One region of the Pseudomonas sp. NY15463 genome, then DNA from elsewhere that is predicted to be linked to it. Evidence: predicted binding sites of a transcription regulator. Region 1 holds the regulator's gene; each other region holds the start of a gene.
The links. Region 1 encodes FliA, which starts transcription of late flagellar genes. Its sites were predicted from a motif close to CTAAAGTTTNNNNNNNNNNNGCCGNTAA; they were not measured.
Positions count from the first base shown of each region.

Region 2: ACNFIC_RS07700 (methyl-accepting chemotaxis protein) is a predicted target of FliA. The motif match lies at 4,613-4,640, and genes of this name have one in related genera.
Region 3: ACNFIC_RS18355 (methyl-accepting chemotaxis protein) is a predicted target of FliA. The motif match lies at 3,962-3,989, and genes of this name have one in related genera.

Region 1 covers NZ_JBLUQD010000007.1:313,587-323,223, forward strand. The annotation lists gene ACNFIC_RS19320 (protein-glutamate methylesterase/protein-glutamine glutaminase) at 1-582, opposite strand, end outside; gene ACNFIC_RS19325 (chemotaxis protein CheA) at 628-2,856, opposite strand; gene ACNFIC_RS19330 (protein phosphatase CheZ) at 2,869-3,657, opposite strand; gene ACNFIC_RS19335 (chemotaxis response regulator CheY) at 3,676-4,050, opposite strand; gene fliA (RNA polymerase sigma factor FliA) at 4,154-4,894, opposite strand; gene fleN (flagellar synthesis regulator FleN) at 4,891-5,724, opposite strand; gene flhF (flagellar biosynthesis protein FlhF) at 5,818-7,128, opposite strand; gene flhA (flagellar biosynthesis protein FlhA) at 7,140-9,269, opposite strand.
Region 2 covers NZ_JBLUQD010000002.1:762,635-772,271, forward strand. The annotation lists gene ACNFIC_RS07675 (NCS2 family permease) at 1-989, shown strand, start outside; gene trmA (tRNA (uridine(54)-C5)-methyltransferase TrmA) at 986-2,071, shown strand; gene pcaG (protocatechuate 3,4-dioxygenase subunit alpha) at 2,129-2,734, opposite strand; gene pcaH (protocatechuate 3,4-dioxygenase subunit beta) at 2,746-3,465, opposite strand; gene ACNFIC_RS07695 (neutral zinc metallopeptidase) at 3,662-4,543, shown strand; gene ACNFIC_RS07700 (methyl-accepting chemotaxis protein) at 4,863-6,647, shown strand; gene ggt (gamma-glutamyltransferase) at 6,845-8,512, opposite strand; gene ACNFIC_RS07710 (LysR family transcriptional regulator) at 8,622-9,527, opposite strand; gene ACNFIC_RS07715 (NAD(P)H-dependent oxidoreductase) at 9,613-9,637, opposite strand, start outside.
Region 3 covers NZ_JBLUQD010000007.1:90,764-100,400, reverse strand. The annotation lists gene ACNFIC_RS18385 (DUF6586 family protein) at 1-213, shown strand, start outside; gene ACNFIC_RS18380 (hypothetical protein) at 265-498, shown strand; gene sulA (SOS-induced cell division inhibitor SulA) at 546-1,022, opposite strand; gene lexA (transcriptional repressor LexA) at 1,036-1,644, opposite strand; gene ACNFIC_RS18365 (TetR/AcrR family transcriptional regulator) at 1,910-2,614, shown strand; gene nagZ (beta-N-acetylhexosaminidase) at 2,875-3,873, shown strand; gene ACNFIC_RS18355 (methyl-accepting chemotaxis protein) at 4,040-5,680, shown strand; gene ACNFIC_RS18350 (SNF2-related protein) at 5,714-9,022, opposite strand; gene ACNFIC_RS18345 (CsiV family protein) at 9,024-9,596, opposite strand; gene mfd (transcription-repair coupling factor) at 9,606-9,637, opposite strand, start outside.

The DNA of each region.
Region 1 (9,637 bases):
CACCAACTTGTAAGGCTTGCGCTTGGGGGCTGGCGAGTGACTGGCAGCCGGCGCAGCAGCGCGCACTGGCGCAGGCGCCACAGGCCGTGACGCCGGGGTGCTGGCGGTAAAGCTGCTGGTCGGAGTGGGACTGGCTGTCGGCGCCGCTGCCGGGGCCGGGCTTGCATAGCCACTGAAACGACGATTGCTGCGCGAGATGGTGTGGACTTTCTCGCACAGCAGTTGCTTGACCTTCTCGGGGTTGCGCGAGATGTCTTCGAAATTCTTCGGCAGGTAGTCGACCGCGCCGGCATCCAAGGCATCCAGGGTGACCCGGGCGCCTTCGTGGGTAAGCGAGGAGAACATCAGCACGGGCGTCGGGCAACGCTGCATGATGTGCCGTACTGCCGTGATGCCGTCCATCATGGGCATTTCATAGTCCATGGTGATGACATCGGGCTTGAGCGACAGCGCCTGGTCGATCGCTTCCTTGCCATTTGTCGCGGTACCCACGACCTGGATCGTCGGGTCGGCCGAGAGAATTTCCGAGACACGGCGGCGGAAGAAACCGGAATCATCCACCACCAGGACCTTGACTGCCATAAACACTCCATTAGGCGGCGCCCCCGATAGGGCGCGCCACCAGAATCAAATACGCCGGGCGGCGTAACGCTTGAGCATGCTCGGAACATCGAGGATCAAGGCAATACGGCCGTCACCGGTAATGGTGGCGCCGGACATGCCCGGGGTGCCCTGCAACATCTTGCCCAGCGGCTTGATCACCACCTCTTCCTGACCCACCAGCTGATCGACCACGAAGCCGATACGCTGGGTGCCGACCGACAGGATCACCACATGGCCCTCGTGCTGCTCCTCGTGCTCCTGGTCCTGGACCAGCCAGCGTTTGAGGTAGAACAGCGGCAAGGCCTTGTCCCGCACGATCACCACTTCCTGACCATCGACCACGTTGGTGCGCGACAGGTCCAGGTGGAAGATCTCGTTGACGTTGACCAACGGGAAAGCGAATGCCTGGTTGGCCAGCATCACCATCAGGGTCGGCATGATCGCCAGGGTCAGCGGCACCTTGATGACGATCTTCGAACCCTGGCCCTTGGCCGAGAAGATGTTGATCGAGCCGTTGAGCTGGGAGATCTTGGTCTTCACCACGTCCATACCCACACCGCGACCGGACACGTCGGAGATCTCGGTCTTGGTCGAGAAGCCTGGGGCGAAGATCAGGTTGTAGCAGTCCGACTCGCTCAGGCGATCAGCTGCGTCCTTGTCCATCAGGCCCTTCTCGACCGCTTTGGCACGCAGCACGCTCGGGTCCATGCCCTTGCCGTCATCGGAGATCGACAGCAGGATGTGGTCGCCTTCCTGTTCGGCCGACAGCACCACACGACCGGTACGTGCTTTACCGGAGGCTTCGCGCTCTTCCGGCATCTCGACACCGTGGTCGACCGCGTTGCGCACCAAGTGCACCAGTGGGTCGGCGAGGGCCTCGACGAGGTTCTTGTCCAGGTCGGTCTCTTCGCCCACCAGCTCCAGGTTGATCTCTTTCTTGAGCTGACGCGCCAGGTCACGAACCAGGCGCGGGAAGCGCCCGAAGACCTTCTTGATCGGCTGCATGCGGGTCTTCATGACCGCAGTCTGCAGGTCGGCAGTGACCACATCGAGGTTGGACACGGCCTTGGACATGGCTTCATCGCCGCTGTTCAGGCCCAGGCGCACCAGACGGTTACGCACCAGCACCAGTTCGCCGACCATGTTCATGATCTCGTCCAGGCGCGCAGTATCGACGCGCACGGTGGTTTCCGCTTCGCTGGCAGTCGGCTTCTCGCCAGCAGGCGCTGGGGCTCGTGCCGGCGCAGGCGCCGCTGCCGGCTTGGTCGCAGGAGCCGCGGCTGCGGCAGGTGCCGGCGCAGGTTTGGCAACCGGCTTGCTGTCGGCCTTGGGCGCTGCGGCCACCGCAGCAGCAGGCGCCTCGGCAGCGACCGCATCACCGCTGAACTTGCCCTTGCCATGAAGCTCGTCGAGCAGCGTTTCAAACTCGTGCTCGCTGATGTGGTCGCCGCCGGCCGCCGCCGGTGCTTCAGATGCGCCTGCGCCAGGCAGCGCATCGACGGCGAACGTACCCTTGCCGTGCAACTGGTCGAGCAGCGACTCGAACTCGTCGTCGGTAATGTCATCGCTGGCCGGCGCAGACGCAGCCTCCGGCGCACTGGCCGGCGCAGGCGCGCTGAACTGGCCCTTGCCATGCAGTTGGTCGAGCAGAGACTCGAACTCCGAATCGGTGATCTCGTCACCGCCGCCGCTGAGCGCTTCGCCCTGCAATTGCTCGTGCACGGCAGCCTCGGCCTTGACCGCATCGAGCGAATCGAGCAACTGCTCGAACTCGGTGTCGGTAATGTCCGGTTCGCCATCGGGCTCGGCCGCGGCCTCGACCACAGGTGGCGTTTCGAGCACTTCAGCCGGTGCCTCAGCGCCACCCGGCTCGGCCAGGCGCGACAGCGCTGCCAGCAGCTCCGGCGTCGCCGGCGTGACATCGGTACGCTCGCGTACCTGGCTGAACATGCTGTTGACCGTGTCGAGTGCCTCAAGCACCACATCCATCAATTCCGCATCGACCCGGCGCTCACCTTTACGCAGGATGTCGAACACGTTCTCGGCGATGTGACAGCACTCCACCAGCTCATGCAGCTGAAGGAAGCCGGCGCCCCCTTTTACAGTGTGGAAACCGCGGAAAATCGCATTGAGCAGGTCCGCATCATCAGGCCGGCTTTCCAGCTCGACCAGTTGCTCGGACAGTTGCTCGAGGATTTCGCCGGCTTCTACCAGGAAATCCTGGAGGATTTCTTCATCGGCGCCGAAGCTCATTAAACGTGCTCCTTAAAAACCCAGGCTGGACAGCAGATCGTCGACGTCGTCCTGACCGGACACCACGTCTTCACGCTTATCGGCATGAATCTGCGGACCTTCACCCCGAGTCGGATGTTTTTCTTCATCTTTTTCAGCGCGAAGCTGCTGGTGGTCATGTTCGATACCGGCAAACCGATCGACTTGACTCGCCATCAGCACGAGCTTGAGCAGATTGCTTTCGACTTCGGTGACCAGCGAGGTCACTCGCTTGATCACCTGGCCGGTGAGATCCTGATAATCCTGCGCAAGCAGAATGTCGTTGAGGTGGCCGGCAACCTTACGGTTACCTTCCGCGCTCTGCGCCAGGAAACTGTCGACGCGCTTGACCAGCTCACGGAATTCCGGCGCAGCCACTTCGCGACGCATGAATCGCTGCCAGTCGACCGACAGTGCCTGCGCCTCGGCAGACAAGTCGTTGAGCACCGGCGTGCTCTCCTCCACCAAGTCCATGGTGCGGTTGGCTGCGCCTTCGGTAAGGCGCACCACGTAGGAGAGGCGCTCGGTGGCATCGGTTATCTGCGAGACTTCCTCGGCCTGCGGCATGGCCGGGTCGATCTGGAAGCTGACGATTGCACTGTGCAGTTCACGGGTGAGCTTGCCGACCTCCTGATACAGCCCACGGTCGCGGGTCTGGTTCAGCTGGTGTATCAGCTGTACCGCCTCGCCGAACCGGCCGCGCTCAAGGCTCTCGACCAGTTCCTGGGCATGCTTTTTCAGGGTTGATTCGAACTCACCCAGAGAGTTGTTGGTTGACTCCATGGCGCCCCCTGACGTGACTCAGCCGTTGACGCGTTCGAAGATCTTTTCGATCTTTTCTTTGAGCACCTGGGCGGTAAAAGGCTTGACCACATAGCCATTGACGCCAGCCTGGGCCGCTTCGATGATCTGGTCGCGCTTGGCCTCGGCGGTCACCATCAGCACTGGCATACCCTTGAGGCGCTCGTGAGCGCGGACCTTGCGCAGCAGGTCGATGCCGGACATGCCAGGCATGTTCCAGTCGGTCACCAGGAAGTCATAGTGACCGGCCTCGAGCATCGGCAGAGCCGTGACGCCATCATCGGCCTCGTCGGTGTTGGTGAAGCCCAGGTCACGCAACAGGTTCTTGATGATCCGCCGCATCGTCGAAAAGTCGTCAACGATGAGGATTTTCATTTCTTTGTTCAATTAGACCTCCAAGCAGTCTTAAACGCGCTCGGCGCCGAGCGCGCGCTCAATCAATTCGGCACCACAAAAAACGACTGCATCGAACCTGCGTTCAACGCGCCCGCCATTCCCCCAGGCGGCTGCGCAAGCGCGCGGCACACTGGCTATGCAGCTGGCTGACCCGCGACTCGCTGACCCCCAGGACCTCACCGATTTCCTTGAGGTTCAGCTCTTCGTCGTAGTACAGCGCCAGGACCAGGCGTTCACGCTCCGGCAGGTTGGCGATCGCATCGGCCAGCGCTGACTGGAAACGTTCGTCCTCCAGATCGCGCAACGGCTCCAACTGCCCACTCGCTCCGTCCTCGTGCAACCCTTCGTGTTCGCCGTCCTGCAAAAGATCGTCGAAACTGAATAGGCGGCTGCCCAAGGTGTCGTTCAGAATCCCGTAGTAATCGTCGAGACTCAATTGGAGTTCGGCAGCAACCTCGTGATCTTTAGCGTCGCGGCCTGTTCTTGCCTCGACACAGCGAATCGCGTCGCTGACCATGCGCGTGTTGCGGTGTACCGAACGCGGTGCCCAATCCCCCTTGCGCACCTCGTCGAGCATCGCGCCACGGATACGAATACCGGCATAGGTCTCGAAACTGGCACCTTTGCTGGCATCGTATTTATTGGCGACTTCCAGCAGGCCAATCATGCCTGCCTGGATCAGATCCTCGACCTGCACGTTGGCCGGCAAACGCGCCAGCAGGTGGTAAGCGATACGCTTGACCAGCGGCGCGTAGCGCTCCACCAGCTCGTACTGCGCATCCTTGGCAGCCTTGCTGTACATCTTGAAACCGCTCGCATTCATAGAACTGGCCCCGCACTGGTCGGTTGCACTAGACGCTCGACGAAGAATTCAAGATGTCCACGCGGGTTGGCAGGCAGCGGCCAGCTATCGACCTTCTGCGCGATGGCCTTGAAGGCCAGCGCACACTTGGACCGAGGGAAGGCCTCGTAGACCGCCCGCTGCTTCTGTACCGCCTTGCGAACGCATTCGTCGTAAGGCACGGCACCGACGTATTGTAGGGCGACGTCCAGGAAACGGTCCGTGACCTTGGTCAATTTGGCGAACAGGTTGCGCCCTTCCTGGGGGCTCTGGGCCATGTTGGCCAGCACGCGGAAACGGTTCATGCCGTAGTCGCGGTTGAGCAGCTTGATCAACGCATAGGCGTCGGTGATCGAAGTGGGTTCATCGCACACTACCAACAACACTTCCTGCGCCGCACGCACGAAACTGACTACCGAGTCACCAATACCTGCAGCGGTGTCGATGACCAGCACGTCGAGATTGTCGCCGATCTCGCTGAACGCCTGGATCAACCCCGCGTGCTGCGCCGGCGCCAGGTGCACCATGCTTTGCGTGCCAGAGGCAGCCGGCACGATGCGCACCCCGCCCGGCCCTTGCAAGAGCACATCACGCAGCTCACAACGTCCTTCGATGACGTCAGCCAGGGTACGCTTGGGGGTGAGTCCGAGCAGCACGTCGACGTTAGCCAGGCCCAGGTCGGCGTCGAGCAGCATGACCCTGCGCCCCAGCTCGGCCAACGCCAGGGACAGGTTCACTGAAACGTTGGTCTTGCCGACGCCACCTTTGCCGCCAGTCACGGCGATCACCTGTACGGGATGCATGCTACCCATGTCTGTTGTTTACCTTGTCTCGCTTGGACCCAAGCCACATGAGGGGCTTTACGCTCGACCCCAGGATGTAGGTACTTTGCACAGTATTCACCCTCAACCCGCCCGTTTGCCAGGGTTCTGGTAGAGATCAGCGAACATGTCAGCCATGGCCTCCTCGCTGGGCTCGTCCTGCATCTGCACGCTCACTGCACGACTGACCAGTTGGTGCTTGCGAGGGAGTTGCAGGTCGTCAGGAATGCGCGGCCCATCGGTGAGATAGGCAACGGGCAGTTCGTGACTAATGGCCAGGCTCAGCACTTCGCCAAGACAAGCCGTCTCATCAAGTTTGGTCAGGATGCACCCGGCCAGGCCGCAGCGCTTGTAGCTATGGTAAGCGGCGGTGAGCACCTGTTTTTGACTGGTAGTGGCCAGCACCAAGTAATTCTTCGAAGCGATACCACGCCCGGCCAGGGTTTCGAGCTGCATGCGCAGTGCTGGGTCACTGGCCTGCAAGCCAGCGGTGTCGATCAGCACCACGCGCTTGCGCAGCAGCGGCTCGAGCGCCTGTGCCAGGGACTCGCCCGGATCAACGTAGGTCACCGGCACATTGAGGATTCGACCCAAGGTCTTGAGCTGCTCTTGCGCACCGATACGGAAGCTGTCCATGCTCACCAGCGCCAGGTTGTTCGCGCCGTACTTGAGCACGTAACGCGCGGCGAGCTTGGCCAGGGTGGTGGTCTTGCCCATGCCGGCCGGACCGACCATGGCGATGACGCCACCTTCTTCGATCGGCTCGATCTCAGGCACCTCGATCATGCGCGCCAGGTGCGCCAGGACCATACGCCAGGCCTGGCGTGGCTCGTCGATTTCAGCCGTGAGTTCGAGCAACTCGCGGGCCAGCCCACCCGACAGGCCCAGGCGCTGCAGACGACGCCACAGGTTGGCCTGCTGCGGCTTGCTGCCTTGTAGCTGGCTCCAGGCCAGCGAGCCGAGCTGTACTTCGAGCAACTCGCGCAGGCCAGACAACTCAGAGCGCATGGCATCGAACAAGCGTGGATCGACTGGCGCAGGCGCAGTCGGCGCGACCGCTGCCGGCGCCTCGACGTGTGGCTCCACCAAGGGCTCCGAAGCCGTCAGCGACAGCCCGGCGAATAACTGGCGGTTGCCCTCGAGCGCCTCGCTGCGATTTTCGATTTCGGCCTGGGCGGTGACGATGCGCGACTGGGTCTTGCGCAGCTCATCCTCCAGCTCGGCGTTGGGCACGCGCGGGGCCAGGGCAGACAGCTTGTAGTCCAGCGCGGCCGTCAGCTCGACACCGCCAGCGATGCGCCGGTTACCGATGATGGCGGCATCGGAGCCCAGCTCATCACGGACCAGCTTCATGGCCTGACGCATATCAGCGGCGAAAAAACGCTTAACTTGCATAACCCACTACCTCAGCCATTTGGGCCCACGGTGGCAACGATGGTGACTTGCTTGTTGTCAGGTATTTCCTGATACGCCAAAACATGCAAATTCGGTACAGCCAGGCGACCGAAACGTGACAGCATCGCGCGAATCGGCCCGGCCACCAGCAAGATGGCGGGCTGGCCCTGCATTTCCTGACGCTGGGCTGCCTCGATCAGCGAACGCTGAAGCTTTTCGGCCATGCTTGGCTCAAGAAGAACACCATCTTCCTGACCCTGCCCGGCCCTTTGCAGACTATTGAGCAAGATTTGTTCCAACCTTGGCTCAAGCGTAATGACAGGTAGCTCGGACTCAATGCCGACAATGCTTTGCACGATGGCGCGACACAATCCGACACGCACTGCTGCCACGAGCGCGGCGGTATCTTGACTCTTGCTGGCATTGTTGGCGATGGCTTCGGCAATACTGCGGATGTCACGCACGGGCACTTGCTCGCTGAGCAATGCCTGCAGAACCTTCAGCAGCCCCGACAAGGAAATGACGCCTGGCACCAGCTCTTCGGCGAGCTTTGGCGAAGCCTTGGCCAGCACCTGCAATAGTTGCTGGACTTCTTCGTGACCGATCAGCTCGTGACAGTGCTTTTGCAATATCTGGTTGAGGTGGGTGGCGACCACGGTGCTGGCATCTACCACGGTGTAACCCAACGACTGCGCCTGGGCGCGCTGGGCGATGTCGATCCACACGGCCTCCAGGCCAAACGCTGGGTCTCGCGCTGCGATGCCATTGAGCGTACCGAACACCTGACCTGGGTTGATTGCCAGCTCCCGATCTGGATAGATCTCGGCCTCGGCCAGGATCACCCCCATTAGCGTCAGGCGATAGGCGCTGGGCTGCAGATCGAGGTTGTCGCGAATGTGCACAGTGGGCATGAGGAAGCCCAGATCCTGGGACAGCTTCTTGCGCACGCCCTTGATCCGCGCGAGCAGTTGGCCGCCCTGGTTACGGTCTACCAAGGGGATCAGCCGGTAGCCGACCTCGAGGCCGATCATGTCGATCGGGGTGACATCGTCCCAGCCCAGCTCCTTGGTCTCCATGGCGCGCTGCGGCGAGGGCAATAAGTCCTGCTGGCGTTGCGCTTCTTGTAGGGCTGCGACCTTGGCCTTCTGCTGCTTCTTCCAGACCAGGTAGGCGCCACCACCGGCCAATACGCCAAGGCTGATGAAGGCAATATGCGGCATGCCGGGCACCAGCCCCATGATCACCATCAACGCTGCCGATACAGCCAGCGCCTTGGGTGAATCGAACATCTGCCGGTTGATCAGCTTGCCCATGTCTTCGGAGCCCGAAGCGCGGGTCACCATGATCGCCGCCGCCGTGGACAACAGCAGTGATGGCAATTGCGCCACCAAACCGTCACCAATGGTCAGCAGGGCGTAGACCTTGCCAGCGTCGCTGAACGTCATGCCGTGCTGCAGCATGCCGATGAGCATGCCGCCGATCAGGTTGATGAAGAGGATCAACAGGCCGGCGATGGCATCACCCCGCACGAACTTGCTGGCACCGTCCATGGAGCCGTAGAACTCGGCTTCCTGGGCGACTTCGGCGCGGCGGGCCTTGGCCTGGGCTTGATCGATAAGGCCGGCATTGAGGTCGGCGTCGATGGCCATCTGCTTGCCGGGCATGGCGTCGAGGGTAAAGCGTGCACTGACCTCGGAGATGCGCCCCGCGCCTTTGGTGACGACCACGAAGTTGATGATCATGAGGATCGCGAACACCACCGCACCGACGACATAGTTGCCGCCGATCACCACTTCACCGAAGGCCTGGATCACTTTACCGGCGGCGCCGTGGCCTTCCTGACCATGGAGCATTACGACGCGGGTGGAGGCGACGTTCAGGGCCAGACGCAGCAGGGTTGCCACCAGCAGGATGGTGGGGAACGCGGCGAAGTCCAGCGGGCGCAGGGCGTACACGCAGACCAGCAGGACAACGATCGACAGGGCGATGTTGAAGGTGAAGAACACGTCGAGCAGGAACGGCGGTATCGGCAACATCATCATTGCCAACATCACCAGCAACAGCAACGGCACGCCGAGGTTGCCCCGGCCGAGACCGGCCAGGTTGTTACGGGCGTTGCTGATTAACTGAGTGCGATCCACCGCGAGTCCTCTTCAAGCAAAAACTTTGACGCCTGTGTGGCGCTTGGCGCTGGCTGTGCAAGAAGCTTTCCAACTTTTTTGACCTGGGGTTTTTTGGGGTGGACGGGGCGGGGTCGATGAACAGCGTGTTGGTTTTGGCAGATGTATGGGCATTCATCGACGATGTCGACTTTTAGTCACCTTTTCGCCTTTACGGCGACCTACTTTTGCTCTTGGGCAAAAGTAGGCAAAAACCGCTCGCTCCATCATCCGGCCCCTGCGCTGAGCGCAGGGGTTCCCTCGCTCCGGCGCCTTTCGGGCCCGCGCGGCCTACGACTTGCTGCGCAAGTCTACATCTCGCGCCTTCGGCTACGCCGAAGGGTGCTGCG
Region 2 (9,637 bases), on a different contig from region 1:
CAGTGTTCCTCTCGGCGGTGTTGTTCTTCCTGCTGTCGATCTTCCGTATCCGCGAGTGGATCGTGAACAGCATCCCACTGCCGCTGCGCTCTGCCATCGCCGCTGGTATCGGCCTGTTCCTGGCGCTAATCGCCCTGCACAACGCGGGCATCGTCGTCGATAACCCAGCGACGCTGGTGGGCTTGGGCGACCTCAAGCAGCCCGCACCGATCCTCGCCACCCTGGGCTTCTTCATCATCGTCGCGCTGGAGTCGCTGAAAGTACGCGGCGCGGTACTGATCGGCATCCTCGCCGTGACCATCGCCTCGATCGCCTTGGGCGTCACACCGTTCGGCGGCGTGGTGTCGATGCCGCCATCGCTGGCCCCGACCTTCCTGCAGCTGGACATCAAGGGCGCGTTGGATGTCGGCCTGATCAGCGTGATCTTCGCCTTCCTGTTCGTCGACCTGTTCGACAACTCCGGCACCCTGATCGGCGTTGCCAAACGCGCTGGCCTGATGGGCAAGGACGGTCACATGCCGAAGATGGGCCGCGCCCTGATCGCCGACAGCACTGCCGCCATGGCCGGCTCGCTGCTGGGCACCTCTACCACCACCAGCTACATCGAGTCGGCCGCAGGCGTGAGCGCCGGGGGCCGCACAGGCCTGACCGCCATCGTGGTGGCCGTGCTGTTCCTGCTGGCACTGTTCTTCGCTCCGCTGGCCGGCAGCGTGCCAGCCTTCGCCACCGCCCCGGCGCTGTTGTTCGTCGCCGTGCTGATGGCCTCGGGCCTGGCCGAAATCAACTGGGATGACGTCACCGAAGCCGCACCGGTGGTGGTGACCGCCTTGGCCATGCCGCTGACCTACTCGATCGCCAATGGCATCGCCTTCGGCTTCATCGCCTGGACCGCCATCAAGCTGCTGAGCGGCCGTCGCCACGAGCTGAACCCGGCGCTGGTGATCCTGTCCATTCTATTCGTCATCAAGCTGGGCTGGTTCAACGCATGAGTGCCGTATTCGACCCCTCCCAATACGATGCGCAACTGGCGGCCAAGGTCGCCCGCCTGCGCGAGCTGCTGGCGCCGTTTGGTGCCCCGGAGCCTGCGGTATTCGACTCACCGCGCGCGCACTACCGCCTGCGCGCGGAGTTTCGCCTGTGGCGCGAGGACGGCCAGCGCCACTACGCGATGTTCGCCCCAGGCGAGAAGCACAAGGCGATCCTGATTGACGACTTCCCGATTGCCAGCGAGCGTATCAACGCACTGATGCCGCGCCTCAAGGCCGCCTGGCAGGCCGACGAGGCATTGAGCAACCGCTTGTTCCAGGTGGAATTCCTGACCACCCTCGCGGGCGATGCCATGCTAACCCTGTGCTACCACCGCCCGCTGGACGAGATCTGGGAAGCCGCCGCGCAGCAGTTGGCGAGCGAACTCGGCGTGAGCGTGATTGGTCGTTCCAAAGGCAAGCGCGTGGTGATCGGCCGCGACTATGCCGTGGAGCAGCTCGACATCGCTGGACGCACTTTCAGTTACCGCCAGCCTGAAGGCGCCTTTACCCAGCCCAACGGCGCGGTCAACCAGAAGATGCTCGGCTGGGCTTTCGAAGCCATGGGCCAGCGAGAAGACGACCTGCTGGAGCTGTACTGCGGCAACGGCAACTTCACCCTGCCGCTAGCCACTCGCGCGCGCCAGGTACTGGCCACCGAGATCAGCAAGACCTCGGTCAACGCCGCCCTGCACAACCTCGACGAAAACGGCGTTGGCAACGTACGCCTGGTACGCCTGTCTGCCGAAGAGCTGACCCAGGCCCTGAACGAGGTCCGCCCGTTCCGTCGCCTGGAAGGCATCGACCTGAAAAGCTACGACTTCGGTACCGTGTTCGTCGATCCACCGCGCGCTGGCATGGACCCGGACACCTGCGAGCTGACCCGCCGCTTCGAGCGCATCCTGTACATCTCGTGCAATCCCGAGACCCTGGCGCAGAACATCGCCCAGTTGCAGGACACCCACCGCATCGAGCGCTGCGCGCTGTTCGACCAGTTCCCCTATACCCACCACATGGAAAGCGGCGTACTGCTGGTTCGGCGCTGAAACGACCGCGGGGCAAGTCGACCTTGCGACTTGCCCCGCGATTGCATGCGAGCGCGATCAGAAGTCGAAGAACACCGTCTCCCCTTCCCCCTGAATACGGATATCGAAGCGATAGGCCGTCTGCCCATCGACCTCGCAACGCTTGGCGATCAGGGTTTCGCGACGTTGCGGCTGCTCGATCAGGTTGAGCACCGGGCACTTGGCGTTGGCCTGCGCCTCGTCATCGAAGTACAGCCGGGTGTGCAGGTGAATGTTGATCCCCCGGGCAAACAAGCTGATGTTGATGTGCGGCGCCATCGGCACACCTGCGGCGTTGTTCACCACCCCCGGTTTCACGGTATGCAGCGTCCACTCGCCAGCATCGAAAGTGGTGGCGGTACGACCGAAGCTGTTGAACAGGTTTTCCGCAGCGTAGGCATCCTGATACTGGCCATTGCCGTCGGCCTGCCAGACTTCCAGGAACGAGTCACGGACCAGATGGCCGTTGCCGTCGTACACGTGGCCGATCAGCAGGATGTGCTCGCCCGGGGCGCCCGGCTTGGCCAGGCGGCTCCAGATTTCCTGGTCTCGGGTTGGATTGCCGGCAGCCTCCAGGGCCAAACCGATGTGGACGTAGGGACCGGCAGTCTGAGAAGGGGTTTCCGGCAGCAGTTCGATAGGCATGACGGGGCTCCTCAGCGATTCTCGAAGTGGGTTTGGCGCTGACCACGCAGCACGATATCGAAGCGATAGGCCAGGCAATCCATGGGGTTGGCGTGGCTCATGTCGAGCTTGGCGATCAGCCGCTCGACGGCGTCGGGGTTGGCAATCGACTTGACGATCGGGCACATCGGAATCAGAGGATCACCCTCGAAGTACAACTGGGTGATCAGCTTGGTGGCGATCGACGGACCGCTGATCGAGAAGTGGATATGCGCCGGGCGCCAGTCGTTGGGGCCGTTGCGCCATGGGTAGGGGCCCGGCTTGATGGTGCGGAAGCTGTAGTAGCCGTCACGGTCGGTCAGGCAGCGACCGACCCCGCCGAAGTTCGGATCGAGCGGTGCAAGGTAGCGGTCGTTCTTGTGGCGGTAGCGGCCACCAGCATTGGCCTGCCACATCTCCACCAACGTATTGGGGACGGGCTTTCCATATTGATCCACGACGCGCCCGGCAACGATGATGCGCTCGCCGATGGGCAAGCCGCCGTTGTTGAAGTTCAGCAGCAGGTCATGATCGTGCTCGCCGAAGCGCAGGTGCGAAAAGTCCGGACCGGTGGTTTCGCTGATCGACTGCGGGATGCTCACCAGCGCCTGGCGCGGGGAACGGGCGATGGATGTCTTGTAGTCAGGCGTGAAGGCCTTGGGGTGCCAATTGCGATCACGGATCACGAAGCGGCTGTTGTCCTGAGCGGGCATGCCGGTTTCCTCTCTTGGAATTATCGAATCGCCTGGTCGTGGCAGGCGGACTTGCAGTTTCCGATAGGTCACCCGGGATGAATATTGAAATTGACGGTCATAGGCTTAACCGTTTGGTTAAGCCAAAACCGGTGGTACTACCACCACGCTGATCTAATCTTTTGTCTTGATGTTTCAAAAAATCGGAGAGCATCTCATGGAATGGCGAAAAGGCCGACGCAGCGACAACGTGGTCGACGCCCGTGGCGAAGGGGGCGGCGGCATGCGTTTCGGCGGTGGCAAGGGCCTGGGGCTGGGCGCCATTGTGCTGATCGTCGGCATCGGCTGGCTCACCGGGCAGGACCCGCTGCAGATTCTTGGCCAACTGGTCGGGCAGATGGAGCAGCAGCAAAGCGTGCCAAGCGGTGCCGGCAGCAAGGCACCGCCGGCCAACGACGAGCAAGCCGAGTTCGTCGCCTCGATCCTCGGCGACACCGAGGACACCTGGAATGCCTTGTTCGCGCAAGCCGGCAAGCAGTACCAGGAGCCCAAGCTGGTGCTGTTTAGCGGTCAGGTGAACTCGGCGTGCGGCTTGGCCTCTTCAGCGGTCGGACCGTTCTACTGCCCAGCCGACCAGCGGGTGTACCTGGACATGACTTTCTTCAGCGAAATGGAAACCCGCTTCGCCGCCGCTGGCGACTTCGCCCAGGCGTATGTGATCGCCCACGAAATCGGCCATCACGTGCAAACCTTGCTCGGCGTGTCGGCCAAGGTCGACGCGGCGCGGCGCAGCGGCCAGCGCATGGAGGGCGACAATGGCCTGCTGGTGCGCCAGGAGTTGCAGGCCGACTGCCTGGCCGGGGTGTGGGCCTACCACGCGCAGAAGCGCCTGAACTGGCTGGAGCCGGGCGACGTAGAAGAAGCACTGAACGCGGCCAACGCCATCGGTGATGATCGCCTACAACAGCAGAGCCAGGGGCGGGTGGTTCCCGATTCGTTCACCCACGGCACCTCGCAGCAGCGAGTGCACTGGTTCAAGGCCGGATTCGGCAGCGGCAATGTGAAGCAATGCGATACGTTCTCAAGCCGCAGCCTGTAGCCCTGTAGGGCGCTTTGCGCGCCCTAGACAGGCTCGTATCGCGCGCTTACAAATCTGCTGAAAAAGCGTTTCAGCTTTCATGCGCCAGTGCCGATAACAGCTGCACGAATCAGCAGGGCCAGGCACAAGAACAACGCCCGCGATTTGAGATCAAGTCAACGAAATCAAATTCGGGAGAGCGTGCATGAACAGCTGGTTCGCCAATATCAGCGTCAACCTCAAACTCGGCCTGGGCTTCGGCCTGGTGCTGGTACTCACAGGCCTGTTGGCCCTGACCGGCTGGAACAGCCTGGGCAGCCTTATCAACCGCAGCAACTGGATGGGCGACATCGGCCAGCTCAACAAGTACCTGACCGAACTGCGCGTGGCCCGCCTGCAATACATGATCGCCGACGGCGACGACGCAGCGGCGGCCAATACGCAGACCAAGCTGGACGCGTTCAGCAAGCAACAGGACTACCTGGTCAACACCTTCAAGAGCCCCGAGAACGTCAAGCTGCTGCGTGACCTGGGGCAGACTGTCAGCGATTACAAGGTATCGCTGAACAAGATGCGTGCCGGCTACAAGACCTCCAATGCCGCCCGCGACGCCATGAACGCATCGGCGGCACGCTCTGATGCGGCCATGGACGCCCTGAGCCAGGACGTGATGGCCCGCAGCGAAACCGACAGCGTGCGCTTGGCCCAGTACCAATTGATCAGCAAAGCGCGCCAGCAACTGCTGCAAGTGCGCATCGACGTACGCGGCTACATCGCCGAAACCTCTGCGGCCAACGAACAGGCGGCGCTGCGCCAGCTGGATGCGGCGCTCGGTGAGGTGCAGACGCTCAAGCGCGAGCTGCCCGACGACGCTGCCCGCGTACAGCAGTTCGAGCAGTCGGTGCAGGCCTACCGCGACGCCGTGCGTCAGTTCCGCGATGCCGTGGTCGCCATCGCCACTGCCCGCGCCGAAATGACCGTGCAAGGCGCCAATATCGTCAAGACCAGTGACGCGCTTTACGCCATCCAGATCGAGCGCCGTGACATCGAAAGCGCACAGGCGCGCAACATGCAGATCATCGCCACTTTGCTGGCGCTGTTGGTCGGTGTACTCGCCGCCGTGCTGATCACCCGTCAGATCACCCGCCCCTTGCGCGAAACCCTGGACGCCGTGGAGCGCATCGCCGGTGGCGACCTGACCCACACCTTGCGCGTTACCCGTCGCGACGAACTGGGCGTACTGCAACAAGGCATCAGCCGCATGGGCACGACCCTGCGCGAACTGATCACCGGTATCCGTGACGGCGTCACCCAGATTGCCAGTGCCGCCGAGGAGCTGTCGGCGGTGACCGAGCAAACCAGTGCCGGCGCCAACAGCCAGAAGGTCGAGACCGACCAGGTGGCCACGGCCATGCACGAAATGGCCGCCACCGTGCAGGAAGTGGCGCGTAACGCCGAACAGGCCGCGACGGCCGCGACCCACGCCGATGGCGAGGCGCGCAGCGGTGACAAGGTAGTCGGCGAGGCGATCAGCCAGATCGAGCGCCTGGCCAACGAGGTCAACCGCTCCACCGACGCGATGAACCTGCTGCAGCAGGAAAGCCAGAAGATCGGCAGCGTGATGGACGTGATCAAGTCGGTGGCCGAGCAGACCAACCTGCTGGCCCTGAACGCTGCGATCGAGGCCGCGCGTGCCGGTGAGGCCGGGCGCGGTTTTGCGGTGGTCGCCGACGAAGTGCGTGGCCTGGCCCAGCGCACCCAGCAGTCCACCGAAGAGATCGAAGGCCTGATCGCCAGCCTGCAACAAGGCACCCAGCAGGTCGCCGACGTGATGAGCGGTAGTCGTAGCCTGACCGACAGCAGCGTGGAGCTGGCGCGCAAGGCTGGAAGCTCGCTCGAGAACATCACCCGCACGGTGTCCAACATCCAGTCGATGAACCAGCAGATTGCCGCCGCGGCCGAACAGCAGAGCGCCGTGGCCGAGGAAATCAGCCGCAGCATCCTGAACGTGCGTGATGTGTCCGAGCAAACCGCCGCCGCCAGCGACGAAACCGCCGCCTCCAGCGTCGAGCTGGCGCGCCTGGGCGGGCATTTGCAGAACCTGGTCAGCCAGTTCCGCGTCTGACCCCAAGCGTCAGGGCCCGCTCCTGTAGGAGCGGCCTCGTGCCGCGAAAGGAGGTCGCAGCCCTCCCGGCAATCGTGCATGAGGTTCAGATCCTGGGGCCGCTGCGCGCCCCGTTCGCGGCGCAAGGCCGCTGAGTCAACGCCGGGCGGCCTTGTGCCGCGATTGGGAGGGCAAAGCCCTCCCAAGCAGGCAACGACTTACTTGACGACCATCCCAACCCCCCTGCCCCGCGGGTCAGACGCTGTCTCAAGCGTCTGTCCGGTCACACGGATTGCCTGGATATCGCCCATCTCCCAGCCCTGATCCTCCAGCACATAGCCCATCTTCTTCAGTTCATCCGCCACGGGCCCTTTGAGCGGCGCATAGCTGTCGAAGTAAATGGTGTCCTTGGGCAGCAGCTGGTGGTGCACCCGCTGCGCAGCCACGGCTTTTTGCAGCGGCATGCCGAAATCGTACAGGTTGTTCATCACCTGGAAGATCGAAGTGAAGATCCGCGAGCCGCCCGGAGTGCCCAGCACCAGTACCACGTGTCCGTCACGGGTGACCAAGCTCGGGCTCATGGACGAAAGCATGCGCTTGCCAGGCTCGATGGCGTTGGCATCCCCGCCCACCACCCCGAATACGTTGGCCGTGCCAGGCTTGGAGCTGAAGTCGTCCATTTCGTCGTTGAGCAGGAAGCCCGCGCCCTTGACCACGACACCGCTGCCGTAGTCGAGGTTGAGGGTGTAGGTGTTGCTCACCGCATTGCCCTGCTTGTCGACGATGGAGAAGTGCGTGGTCTGGTGCGGTTCGAGGCCCGGCTTGACCTTGTCGGTCTCGGAGATCGCTTTCGGGTTCACCTGGGCGGCACGCTTGGCCAGGTAGTCCTTGGCCACCAGTTGGTCAACCGGAACCTTGGTGAATCCTGGGTCGCCCAGGTAGTCGGCGCGGTCGGCGAACACGCGCTTCTCGATCTCGGCCAGCAGGTGAATATACTGCGCCGAATTGTGCGCCAGGCCCTTGAAGTCGGCCGCACGGTCTTCCTTGATGCCGAGCAACTGGGCCAAGGCCACGCCGCCTGAGCTTGGCGGCGGCGCGGTGTAGACCACGTTGCCGCGCCAATCGATGGCAATCGGGTCACGCCACACGGCTTTGTAGCCCTTGAGGTCGTCCTTGGTGATCAGGCCTTTGTCAGCCTGCATCTGCGCCACCAGCAGGTCGGCGGTCTTGCCCTGGTAGAACTCACTCACACCTTTGTCGGCAATGCGCTCCAGGGTTTGCGCAAGCTCCGGCTGCTTGAACAGTTCACCGACTTTCATGTGGCCAAAGTAGTCGTTGAAGTTGGTGGCGGTCTTGAACAGGCCCTGGGCATCGTCACGGTATTGGTACTGCTTCTGGGCGATCTTGAAGCCATTCTTCGCGTAGCCGATGGCAGGGGTCAGCAGCTCGCTCCACTTGAGCTTGCCGAACTTCTGGTGGGCTTCCCACAACCCCATCACTGTACCCGGCACACCGGCGGCGCGGGCACCGACCAGGCTGAGGTTCTCGATCACCTCGCCTTTGTCGTCCAGGTACATGTTGCGCGTCGCGGCCTTGGGCGCCACTTCGCGGTAATCGAGGAAATACGGCTTGCCATCGACGTACAACGTCATGAAACCGCCACCGCCGATGTTGCCGGCCTCAGGATAGGTGACTGCCAGGGTGAAGGCGGTGGCCACCGCTGCGTCCACCGCATTGCCGCCTTTTTTGAGAATATCGGCGGCCACCTGTGCGCCATATTGATCAGGCGCGGCCACCGCGCCGCCTTCGAGGGTGACGGCAAAGGCGGAAGAACAGCTCAGGATCGCGGCCCCGAGGGCCAATGGCTGGAACATGACAAGACGCATGGGCACATCCTTGGTGTTGTTTTTGTCGATCACTCATTAAGGCCGAAGGGGCCCGAACAAGCAAACGCCCCCAAGGATCCACGCCGCCACCGGACACAACCTGTCGCGTTCAGGCAACTGTGCAGGCGTACATGGCAAGTTTCTGCTGGATGAAATCGAGGAAGCACTGGATACGCAGGGCCAGTTGGGTGTTGCGGTAATAGACCGCGTGGATCGGCTGGCGATAGCCGTTGTTGTGCGCAGCCAACAGCACCTGCAAGCGCCCGGCGCGGATGTCTTCGTGGGTCATGAAGTGCGACAGGCTGACGATGCCCTCCCCCGCCAAGGCCAGCTGACGCAGCGTCTCGCCGCTGGAGGCAAGCAGTTGTGGGCGGATCCGCCAGCGGTCGCCCTCGGCATGGCGCAGTGGCCACAGGTTGAGCGATTCGGGGGCGCTGAAGCCGAGCAGGCAATGGGCGTGCAGGTCTTCGACAGTCTGTGGCGTGCCATGCCGGGCGAGGTACTCAGGGCTTGCGAGTACCTGCACCGGGCTGCACCCCAGCGAACGTGCGTGCAGGCTGGAGTCGGCCAGTTCGCCAATACGGATGGCCACGTCGGTGCTCTGTTCCAGCAGGTCGATGATCAGGTCGTCGGTGTTCAGTTCCAGTTCGATGCCGGGGTACTGCTGGCGGAACTCGCCGATCCACGGCAGGATCGCGTGCAGCATGAACGGCCCCGCCGCATTGATGCGCAAACGACCGGACGGGGTCTGGCGGTGCATCGACAGGCGCTCTTCGAGTTCGTCCATCTGTTCCAGGATCAACCGCGCGCGTTCGAGGAAGAACCGCCCTTCTTCGGTCAGGTCCATACGCCGGGTGGTGCGGTTGACCAGCGTGGTGCCGAGCTTGCCCTCCAGACGCGCCAGGGTGCGACTGATCGCCGACGGGGTCTGGCCGATCAACTCGGCAGCGGCCGAAATCGAACCGCAGTCGATGACGGCGACGAATACCTGGAGCTCTTCGGAACGGGTTTTCACAGGCAATGGCCTTGGCAGCGGGTTGAACTGATTGATAACCGCTCGGCCAGCGCGATGCAAGGCATCGGCAGCCGCGCCGGGGCACTCACTGCGCCTTGCCGAAAACCGTA
Region 3 (9,637 bases), 220 kb from region 1:
TGGCTTGCGCAGTTGCTCAAGGCTTATAACGATTTATTCCTGCCACCGGTCGCCCGCAAAGTGGCCAAGACCGATGTCACCCAGCCACTGATTCAGGCGGTCAATCTTGATGAAGTCGAGCCGCTAGAGCTGTCACGCGAATCGCTCGAGCAATGGCGGAACAATCTGAAAGGTTTGGTGAGACGATTCCGTGACGCGTTGAGTGAGTGCTGACAGCATTCATGGCTGGTACACTAGTGGCCTTTCGTGAAAAGCAGGCCCTATATGTCAACGTCCTTTCTAGAAATTGTCGAGTTGCCGGATGGCCGAATAGAGCTGCGCCGTGCCGAGGATGAAGGGTCACTGGTGACCCTGGATTTCTCCGAGGACGCCAAGGCGTTCCTGCAAGGGCAGCACGTTGAAGTGGCCAAGGCAATGCTCAGCGTGGGCGTGCAGATGGCAGGTAAGCTAGTCGAGGGTGATTTCGAGCGTGAAGAAGGGCCGCGAGTCCTTCACTAAGCGCCGGCCCAGGGGCATCAGGCGGTTTGACAGGCAAAGCCTGAACATCAGCCGAGGCGGATGTTCAGGCTTTGTGCGTTTCCGGTGGCAGCCGCACGTTGTAGTTGCTGGCGTGTACTTTGATTGACGCTGCCCAGCCAACTGACCACGGTATGGCTGCGGCCCAGACGAAGTGCCTCACAGGCCAGTTGCAGTGCACTCTGGTTGACTCCAGGGTGCAGCAGCAGGATACGCTCACGGTTCAGGCCGGCCTCACGCAGCCAGGCTTGCGTAAGGCTGCCCGGTGGGGCAATGAGCGTCAGCCAACGGTTGTCGTCTTCCTCGCTCAGTTCGCGCAGAATCGGCGCCAGCAAGCTCTGGCAATGCCCTGGGGCACCCCGTAGGGAAAGCTCGCTGAACAGTTCGGGCTGGGTGTTCTTGCGGGTAGCTTCCTTGGCCTTGAGGCCAGGCAGCACCGGCTGGGCGAGGAAGGCCTCGAACAGCGGAAGCTGGGTTTGCTGGGGAGCATGGATGAACGGCTGCATGGCGCCTCCTGATTCAGCGGCGAAGAACGCCGACGCTCAAGCCCTCGATCACCAGTTCCTGTTCCTTCAGGTCGACTTCGATGGGGGCGAATTCTGGGTTTTCGGCGATCAGCCAGACCTTGTTGCCTTCGCGCTTGAAGCGCTTGACGGTCACTTCATCGCCGATGCGGGCCACCACCACTTGGCCATTGCGGGCTTCGCGGGTGGTGTGCACGGCGAGCAGGTCGCCGTCGAAGATGCCGATGTCCTTCATGCTCATGCCGTCCACGCGCAGCAAGTAGTCGGCGCGCGGATGGAAGAAGGCGGGGTTGATGTTGCAGGATTCCTCAATGTGCTGTTCGGCGAGGATTGGTGCACCGGCTGCGACCCGGCCGATGATCGGCAGGCCGCTGTCGTCGGCCTTGGCTTCAAGGCCCGGGATACGGATGCCGCGCGAGGCGCCGGGGGTCATCTCGATAGCGCCCTTGCGAGCCAGGGCCTTGAGATGTTCTTCAGCTGCGTTGGGCGACTTGAAGCCCAGTTCCTGTGCGATTTCGGCGCGGGTCGGCGGGAAACCGTTCTCTTCGAGGCAGCGTTTGATGAAAGCCAGAATCTCGGCTTGGCGTGGCGTCAGTTTCAGCATGGGCGAGGGCTCTGTCTTTTTATACAGTGACTGGGATTATATACAGTGGCTGACAAGCTGCAAGCGACATGCGTCAAGAAAAGCGTCCGGCCCCCCGAAATCGGGAGGGCAAACGCAGCGCGGTGGAGGTTCGCAGTGACGCACATCTTGCCGCTTGCAGCTTGTCGCGTGCGGCTTTTAAATGTCGACCGCCCGGTCATGGAGCCTTGACAGACGCAGGGCTGAAACGTATGTTTCAAACAACTGTTTGTCAGGCGGAGTAGTCATGGCCCAATCGGAAACCGTTGAACGCATCCTCGATGCGGCGGAGCAGCTGTTCGCGGAACGCGGATTCGCGGAAACCTCGTTGCGGCTGATCACCAGCAAGGCCGGGGTCAACCTGGCGGCGGTGAACTATCACTTCGGTTCGAAAAAGGCCCTGATCCAGGCGGTGTTCTCACGCTTCCTGGGCCCATTCTGCGCCAGCCTCGAACGCGAGTTGGAGCGCCGCCAGGGGCGCCCCGAGCAGAAAGCTTCACTTGAAGAACTGCTGGAAATGCTGGTCGAACAGGCGCTGGCGGTGCAGCCGCGCAGCAACAACGACCTGTCGATCTTCATGCGCCTGTTGGGCCTGGCCTTCAGCCAGAGCCAGGGCCACCTGCGCCGCTACCTCGAAGATATGTACGGCAAGGTGTTCCGCCGCTACATGATGCTGGTCAACGAGGCCGCTCCACGCATTCCGCCGCTGGAGCTGTTCTGGCGCGTGCACTTCATGCTGGGTGCCGCCGCCTTTAGCATGTCGGGCATCAAGGCCCTGCGCGCCATCGCTGAAACCGACTTTGGCATCAACACGTCCATCGAGCAGGTGATGCGTCTTATGGTGCCGTTCCTGGCCGCTGGCATGCGCGCCGACAGTGGCGTCACCGACGTCGCCATGGCTGCCGCGCAGTTGCGTCCGCGCAGCAAGAGCAGCGCGACCGCCAAGGCCTGAGCACTGTCCGGGGTGGGGCGCATCCGCTAAAGTAGCGCTCATGCCCGACCTCGATTGCCTGCACGTCCCCTTCGTCGCTCCATGCCTCTCTGGGCTTAACCCAGGGATGAGGTGCGTGCCGGCGTCCGCCGTACGCAACGACGACCTGCGGTGGCTGCTTGGTCGCGTACCTGCGCATTGCCCGGTACGGGGTGACTACGCTGCCTGCCCGCGCTGGGCTTTCTCGCACATTCAATGAAGGATTCACTATGACCGCCAGCCTGCAAGGCTCCCTGATGGTGGATATCGCCGGCCAATGGCTGACTGCCGAGGACCGCCATCTGCTGCGCCAGCCCGAAGTGGCTGGCCTGATCATCTTCGCCCGTAACATCGACAGCCCGCGCCAGGTACGCGAGCTGTGCACCGCGATCCGTGCCATTCGCCCGGACCTGATCCTGGCCGTGGACCAGGAAGGGGGGCGCGTCCAGCGCTTGCGCCAGGGTTTTGTGCGCCTGCCGGCCATGCGCGCGATTGCCGACAATCCGAATGCCGAATACCTGGCCGAGCAGTGCGGTTGGCTGATGGCTACCGAAGTGCTCGCGGTTGGCCTGGACTTGAGTTTCGCGCCCGTACTCGACCTGGATCATCAGCGCAGTGCCGTGGTCGGCAGCCGCGCCTTCGAAGGCCATCCTGAGCGCGCCACGCAACTGGCCGGTGCGTTCATCCGCGGCATGAATGCGGCCGGCATGGCGGCTTGCGGCAAGCACTTCCCAGGGCACGGCTGGGCCGAAGCCGACTCGCATGTCGCCATACCGGTGGACGAGCGCAGCCTGGAGCAACTGCGCGCGGCGGACCTTGTGCCGTTCACCCGCCTGAGCGGTCAACTGGCGGCAGTAATGCCGGCGCATGTCATCTATCCGCAGATCGACAACCAGCCTGCCGGCTTCTCGCGTCGCTGGTTGCAGGAGATCCTGCGTGGCGAGCTGGGCTTTGATGGCGTGATCTTCAGTGACGACCTGTCGATGGCCGGGGCGCACGTGGTCGGCGATGCCGCCAGCCGCATCGAAGCGGCGCTTAGCGCCGGTTGTGACATGGGCCTGGTGTGCAACGACCGGGCTGCGGCGGAACTGGCCCTGAGCGCAGCGCAGCGCATGCGGGTCAAGCCTTCGCCGCGCATCGCACGGATGCGCGGGCAAGGCTTCGCGCGCACAGACTACCGCCAGCAGCCGCGTTGGCTGGCCGCGCTGGGTGCGCTAAAGGACGCGCAGTTGGTCGATTGAGGGCTTGCGGCAATCTGAGGCGGCCAGCCGGTCGCGCAGTTGCCGGCGTGTGAGCAGTGGGGTAATTGCAGTTGCTACTAAAAGGCCATTAACGTTTTTGCTGACGCGTTCGATAACTTAGGAACCCCTCAGCTTGGACCGCCAGGCACTAATGGACTGCTGCCCCATGTTCTTCTCCAGTTTTCGTTTGCAAAGCAAGTTGCTGCTCGCCCTGACCGTGGTCAACCTGATCAGCATCGGGTCGTTCATCGCGTACGCTCAGTACGCCAAGGCACAGGATATCCGCCAGCAGATCGACAATCGCCTGAGCACTGCCGCTTATGCGATACCGCGTTTGCTCGGGGAGGATTACCTGGCGCGCGCGCCCCGCGCCGACGGCCTGAAGGACGGCGAGTACCAGGCGCAGTTGCGTAACTTGGGCGAATACGCGCGGGACGTTCAGCTCAAGTACGCGTATGTCATGCAGGTCGATGGTAATGGGCAGGTCAGCTACCTGGCTGATGGTGCCAGTGCCCAGGACATCGCCTCAGGCAACTACTCCAAGCACCTGGAGCATTATGCCGACGCAAGCCCTGCCGTGCTCGAAGCCGCCCGCAGCGCGCAGGTGCAGTTCGACGAATACACCGACAGTTATGGCACCTTTCGCTCGATCTTCGTGCCGCTGCGCGGTGCCGATGGTCAGCGTTACGTCGTGGGTGTGGATGTCACCCTCGAATCACTGGAGCAGGCCATCAGCGCCAGCCTGAAAAGCTTGCTGCTGATCGGGGCGGCTACATTCGCCGTGGGCTTGCTGTTGTCGTGGCTGGCTGCCCGCATGTTGGTGTTCGGCATTCATCACCTCACCGGGCAACTGAGCCGTATTTCCGAGCAGCGCGACCTGTCCACCACCGTGACTGTGGTCACCGAGGATGAGATGGGGCAAATGGGGCGACACCTTGCCAGCCTGCTTCAGGACCTGCGCCAGACCCTTGGCAACGCCTCCGGCATGGCCGACAGCAACCAGCAGTTGGCCGACACGTTCCTGCAACTGGCCGACGACACTACCCAGCGCATTGAGCGGGCAGGCGGGCAGTTGGCGGATATCAATCAACATGGCCAGACCATCCGCTTGTCTGCGGAACAAGCCTCCGGGTTGGCGGGCGAGGTACGTGGTGACTTGCAGTGCGCCGTTGGCGCGCTCAGCCGGACCCACGATCAGTTGCGCAGCCTGATCAGCGATGTGCATGCCAGCACTTCGGTGAGTATCGAGTTGGCACGTGATCTGGGGCGATTGAGTGGCGAGGCAGAGCAGATTGGCCAGGTCATGAAGATGGTCGCGGGGATTTCCGACCAGACCAACCTGCTGGCACTCAACGCGGCCATCGAGGCGGCGCGCGCTGGTGAGGCAGGGCGCGGCTTTGCGGTAGTGGCTGATGAAGTGCGCCAGCTAGCGGCGCAAACCCAGGGGGTGTTGGCCGAGGCCAATCAGGTGCTGCATGGCGTGACCGAAGGCATCGGTCAGATTGCCCAGCGCATGGGGGGCAGCGCTGAACAGTCACGCAAACTTGCGCAAGACTCCGATGGCACTTTGGGCGTGATCAATACCTTGGTCGTGCAGATGGGGCAGCTCAGCGCGACCATGGACCGTGCGCTGGCCAGCAGTGAAGAGATCCAGCATGCGGTGACGGATATTTCCGGGCGCCTCGGGGGTATGCACGAAACCTTCGAGCACACCCACCAAGGCATTGCGCAGATCCACACCTCGGCCACGGCACTGGGGACCACGGCCCGCGCGTTGAAAGGCAGGCTGAGCGTGTTCCGTACCTGAAGTCGGCATGGCGCGCTTGGGCGTACGTCGACCTCAGCGCGCCCGCTTGCCCGGCAGCGGGGCGAACAATGCCTCGATTTCCTCATCCCCCAAGCGCCATTGCCCGGCCTGTCCGCCATCGAGCAGGCCGGCCGCCAGGGCTGCCTTTTCCTGTTGCAGCTGCTGGATCTTCTCTTCTACCGTGCCCCGGGTAATCAGTTTGAAGACGAATACCGGCTTGTCCTGGCCGATGCGGTAGGCGCGGTCGGTCGCCTGGTTTTCGCTGGCCGGGTTCCACCACGGATCATAGTGGATCACGGTGTCGGCGGCGGTGAGGTTCAGGCCGGTGCCGCCGGCCTTGAGGCTGATCAGAAATACCTGGCTGTCACCGTGCTGGAACTGCTGCACGGGCGCGCGGCGGTCGCGGGTGTCGCCGGTCAGCAGGCTGTAGCGAATGCCGCGCTTGATCAGCTCTGCCTCGATCAACGCCAGCATCGACGTGAACTGCGAGAACAACAGCACCTTGCGTCGTTCGCTGAGCAGTTCGTCGAGCATCTCCAACAGGCTGGCAAGTTTGCCCTTGTCAGCGAAATTGCCCTTGGTCTCTTCGCCTTTGACCAGACGTAGATCGCAGCACACCTGGCGCAGCTTGAGCAGTGCGTCGAGGATCACGATCTGGCTGCGCGAGGCGCCATTGCGAGCGATCTCGTCGCGGACTTTCTTGTCCATCGCCACCCTTACCGCTTCGTAGGTGTCACGCTGGGCATCACTGAGTTCGACCCAGTGAATCATCTCGGTCTTGGCCGGTAGCTCGGTGGCGACTTGCTCTTTGGTGCGGCGCAGCAGGAAGGGGCGGATGCGGCTGGCCAGGTGCTGAAGACGCTCGCTGTCGCCGTGGCGTTCGATCGGGGTGCGGTAGTCCTGGCTGAACCGCTTGCTGTCGCCCAGCCAGCCGGGCATGAGGAAGTGGAAGATCGACCACAGCTCGCCCAGGTTGTTCTCCATGGGGGTGCCGGTCAGACACAGCCGTTGGTGCGCTTCAAGCGCGCGCAGGGCCGTGGCCGCCTTGCTGGTAGCGCTCTTGATGTTCTGCGCCTCGTCCAGCACCAGCAGGTGCCAGGGCTGGGCCTTGAGGTGATCCAGATCGCGTGGGGCCAGTGCGTAGGTGGTCAGCACCAGATCGTATTCGGCTAGCCTTGCGAAATGCTTGCTGCGGCCTGGGCCGTGCAGGGCCAGCACGCGCAGGTCAGGGGCGAAGCGCTGGGCCTCGTCGAGCCAGTTGGGCACCAGGCTCGTGGGCATCACCGCCAGTGCCGGATGGGTGAGACGGCCGGCTTCTTTTTCCAGCAGCAGGTGGGCGAGGGTTTGCAGTGTCTTGCCCAGGCCCATGTCGTCGCCGAGGATGCCGCCAGTGCCCATTTCGCGCAGGGCCTGCAACCAGTTCAGGCCCTGCTGCTGGTAGGGGCGCAGGGTGGCATTCAGGCCTTTGGGCGGCGTCACCTGTATATCGCGGGCATCGCGCAGGCGTCGGCCCAGGTCGCGCACGTGGGCGCCGCCTTCCCAGAGCAGCGGCAGGCCGTCGATTTCGTTCAGGCGTGCCGCGTCGGCGCGTTCCAGGCGCAGGCTCGGGCCCACGGCGTCTTCGTGCAGGTACAGCTCGCCAAGGGTGCCCATCACCGCCTTGATGCGGCCATAGGGCAGGGCGACGCGTAGCGCCGGGGCCTCGTGGCGGGTGCGGTTCAGATCCAGCAGCAGGTGTTCGTCGTCACTGCGCCGGGCCAGCTCGCTGGGTCGCAGCAGCTCGGGGCTGGTACGCAGCAGTTGCAGCACGATGGGCAACAGGCTGTGGCGCTGGCCTTCAACCACGATGCCCAGTTCCAGGTCGAACCATTCGTGGCTGGGAGCCTCGGTGACGTTGGCGTACCAGTCGTCTACCTCGTGCAGGTTGAACGCGAAGTCGCGGTGCACCTCCACCACCCAGCCGGCCTCGCGCAGGGCAGGCAGACCTTCACGGGCAAAGCGCAGCCAGGCCTCGTCATCGGGCAACTGGTGCATCTCGCCGGCGCTGTCGGGCAATGCCTTGCTCTGGCGAGTGGCAGGCTTGAAGCCGTGTTCGCGCAGTACCTTGCGCAGCGCCTGTTCGGCCTGGGGCTGGCGGCGGATGCGCTGGCTGGTACTGCCTGCCAAACGGGTCAAGGGCTTGTCGTCGTTGCTGCTGGCGCGCAGGCCGTCGTAATCGAACGCCAGCGCGGCTCGATGCTGCATCTGCCGTTGCATGCGCCCGGTCTTGGGCATGTAGGCGCTGAATTCGAGGCTACCCAGGGTGAGGTGGGCAACAGGCTGGACGTCGTCGATGAACTGCTCGTCCAGGGTGGTCGGGGTCGGGAGGTGGTGATTCAAAGCATTGAGCTTGTGGCTGAGGGGCACGATCAGGTGTTCGGGAACAACCGGCGCCAAGGTCAGTTGCTGGGCGATGTGCGGGTCGAGGTCGTGGCCGACCTTGCCCACTTCGTTGGTGAGCACGTCGAAGTAGTACAGCGGCAGCAACGCCAGTACGCAGGGCAACGGCTCTTTTGCGCTGTACCAGAGGCCCCGGTAGCTGCCGTTATCCAGACGCACCCAGCGAAAGTCGGCCGCGCGTAGCGCACCCTGGCGTATCAGTGGCAGGTCTTCGTCGAAGAACAGGCGTCCGGTATCCAGTGCGCGTTGCAGCAGCTCACCGCCTTCCTGGCCCTTGAGCGGGTAGCCGCGCTCGGCGCCGCTGGGCAGGTTGAGCGCCGATAGCAGGCGCAAGATGCGGGTGTCTTCTTCCTGTACGAAACGTGGCGGTTCGTAGAGCAGTTCGTAGAGCGACTGCACGCGACTGTAGCGTATGCGGTCTTCTTGCTGGGTGCCCTTGCGCACACGCAGGGCGTAGCCGTCGTCGGTGAAGCACAGCTGGTAGCAGACCATACGTCCGCGTTTTTCTTCGCGCCCGCTCGGCGGCGCTGCCGGTTGTTCGAGGCCGTTGAGCCAGCGCTGCAGGTCAGCCGGAAGGGCGTCGCCTTGGCTGGCCTCGGGCGTCGCGCCTGCGCTCAGGCAATAGAGCACCGCCGCACAATGCTTGCAGTTGTAGCCAACCGGACAACTGCAACGCCCGTTGACCTGGCAGTGGCGCCCCTGAATGCGTAACTCGATGTGCTGCTGGTAGTGCTGGCCTTCGCTGCCACGGCAGTGCGCTTCGATATGGGTGACACCGCAGGCGTTCAGTTCGACGCGGTCCTGCTGCGCGTAACGCTCGCCGCGTTCCAGGGCGGGCCCGGCGAACGAACGGGTCCAGCCAGGATGCTCGCCCAGCAGCTTATGCACCTCGGCCTGACTCACTTCACTGCTCCATCATCTCCGGGTCCATTACCGGCACCTTGCGCATGCCGGCAGGGGTTACCTTGAGCAACACGGCCAAGTGGCCACCGTCGAGGAAGGTCAGTTGCCCGGCCTTCATGTTGCTGTTGCTCTGCCTGAACTGCTCGCTTTGCAGCACGCTGCCGTTGCCGTCGAGCTGGTTGACCCAGAAATTGGCTTCGACGCTGATGAAGCGGCCTTCGGTAATGCTCAGGTTACCTTCGATCGGGAAGTGGCCGAACTGTTCCTCGCCGCTGCCTAGGGCGATGCGGCTTGGCTCGCTGCCGACCTGCTGCTGCCAGGCCTTGTGCAGCAGTACGGTGTAGCTGGGCGTGGCCTGCAGGCGGGTGATTTCATCGTCCAGCATCGGCGGGCGCTCGGCGGCCTTTTCCAGGCGCGGCGCGCCTGCGCTCCAGTTTTCCGGTGCGAACGGGCTGGTGACGGCCTGCACGGCGTTCTGCCGGACCAGGATCATTTCCACCTGATACGGGCCCTCGGCGAAGGCGGCTGGCGCGAAAAGCGCCAGCAACAGGGTCAGATTACGGATGGCACGCATGCAGCTTCCTTAGTTCGTTTGGGGGGTCAGGCGCTCGAACA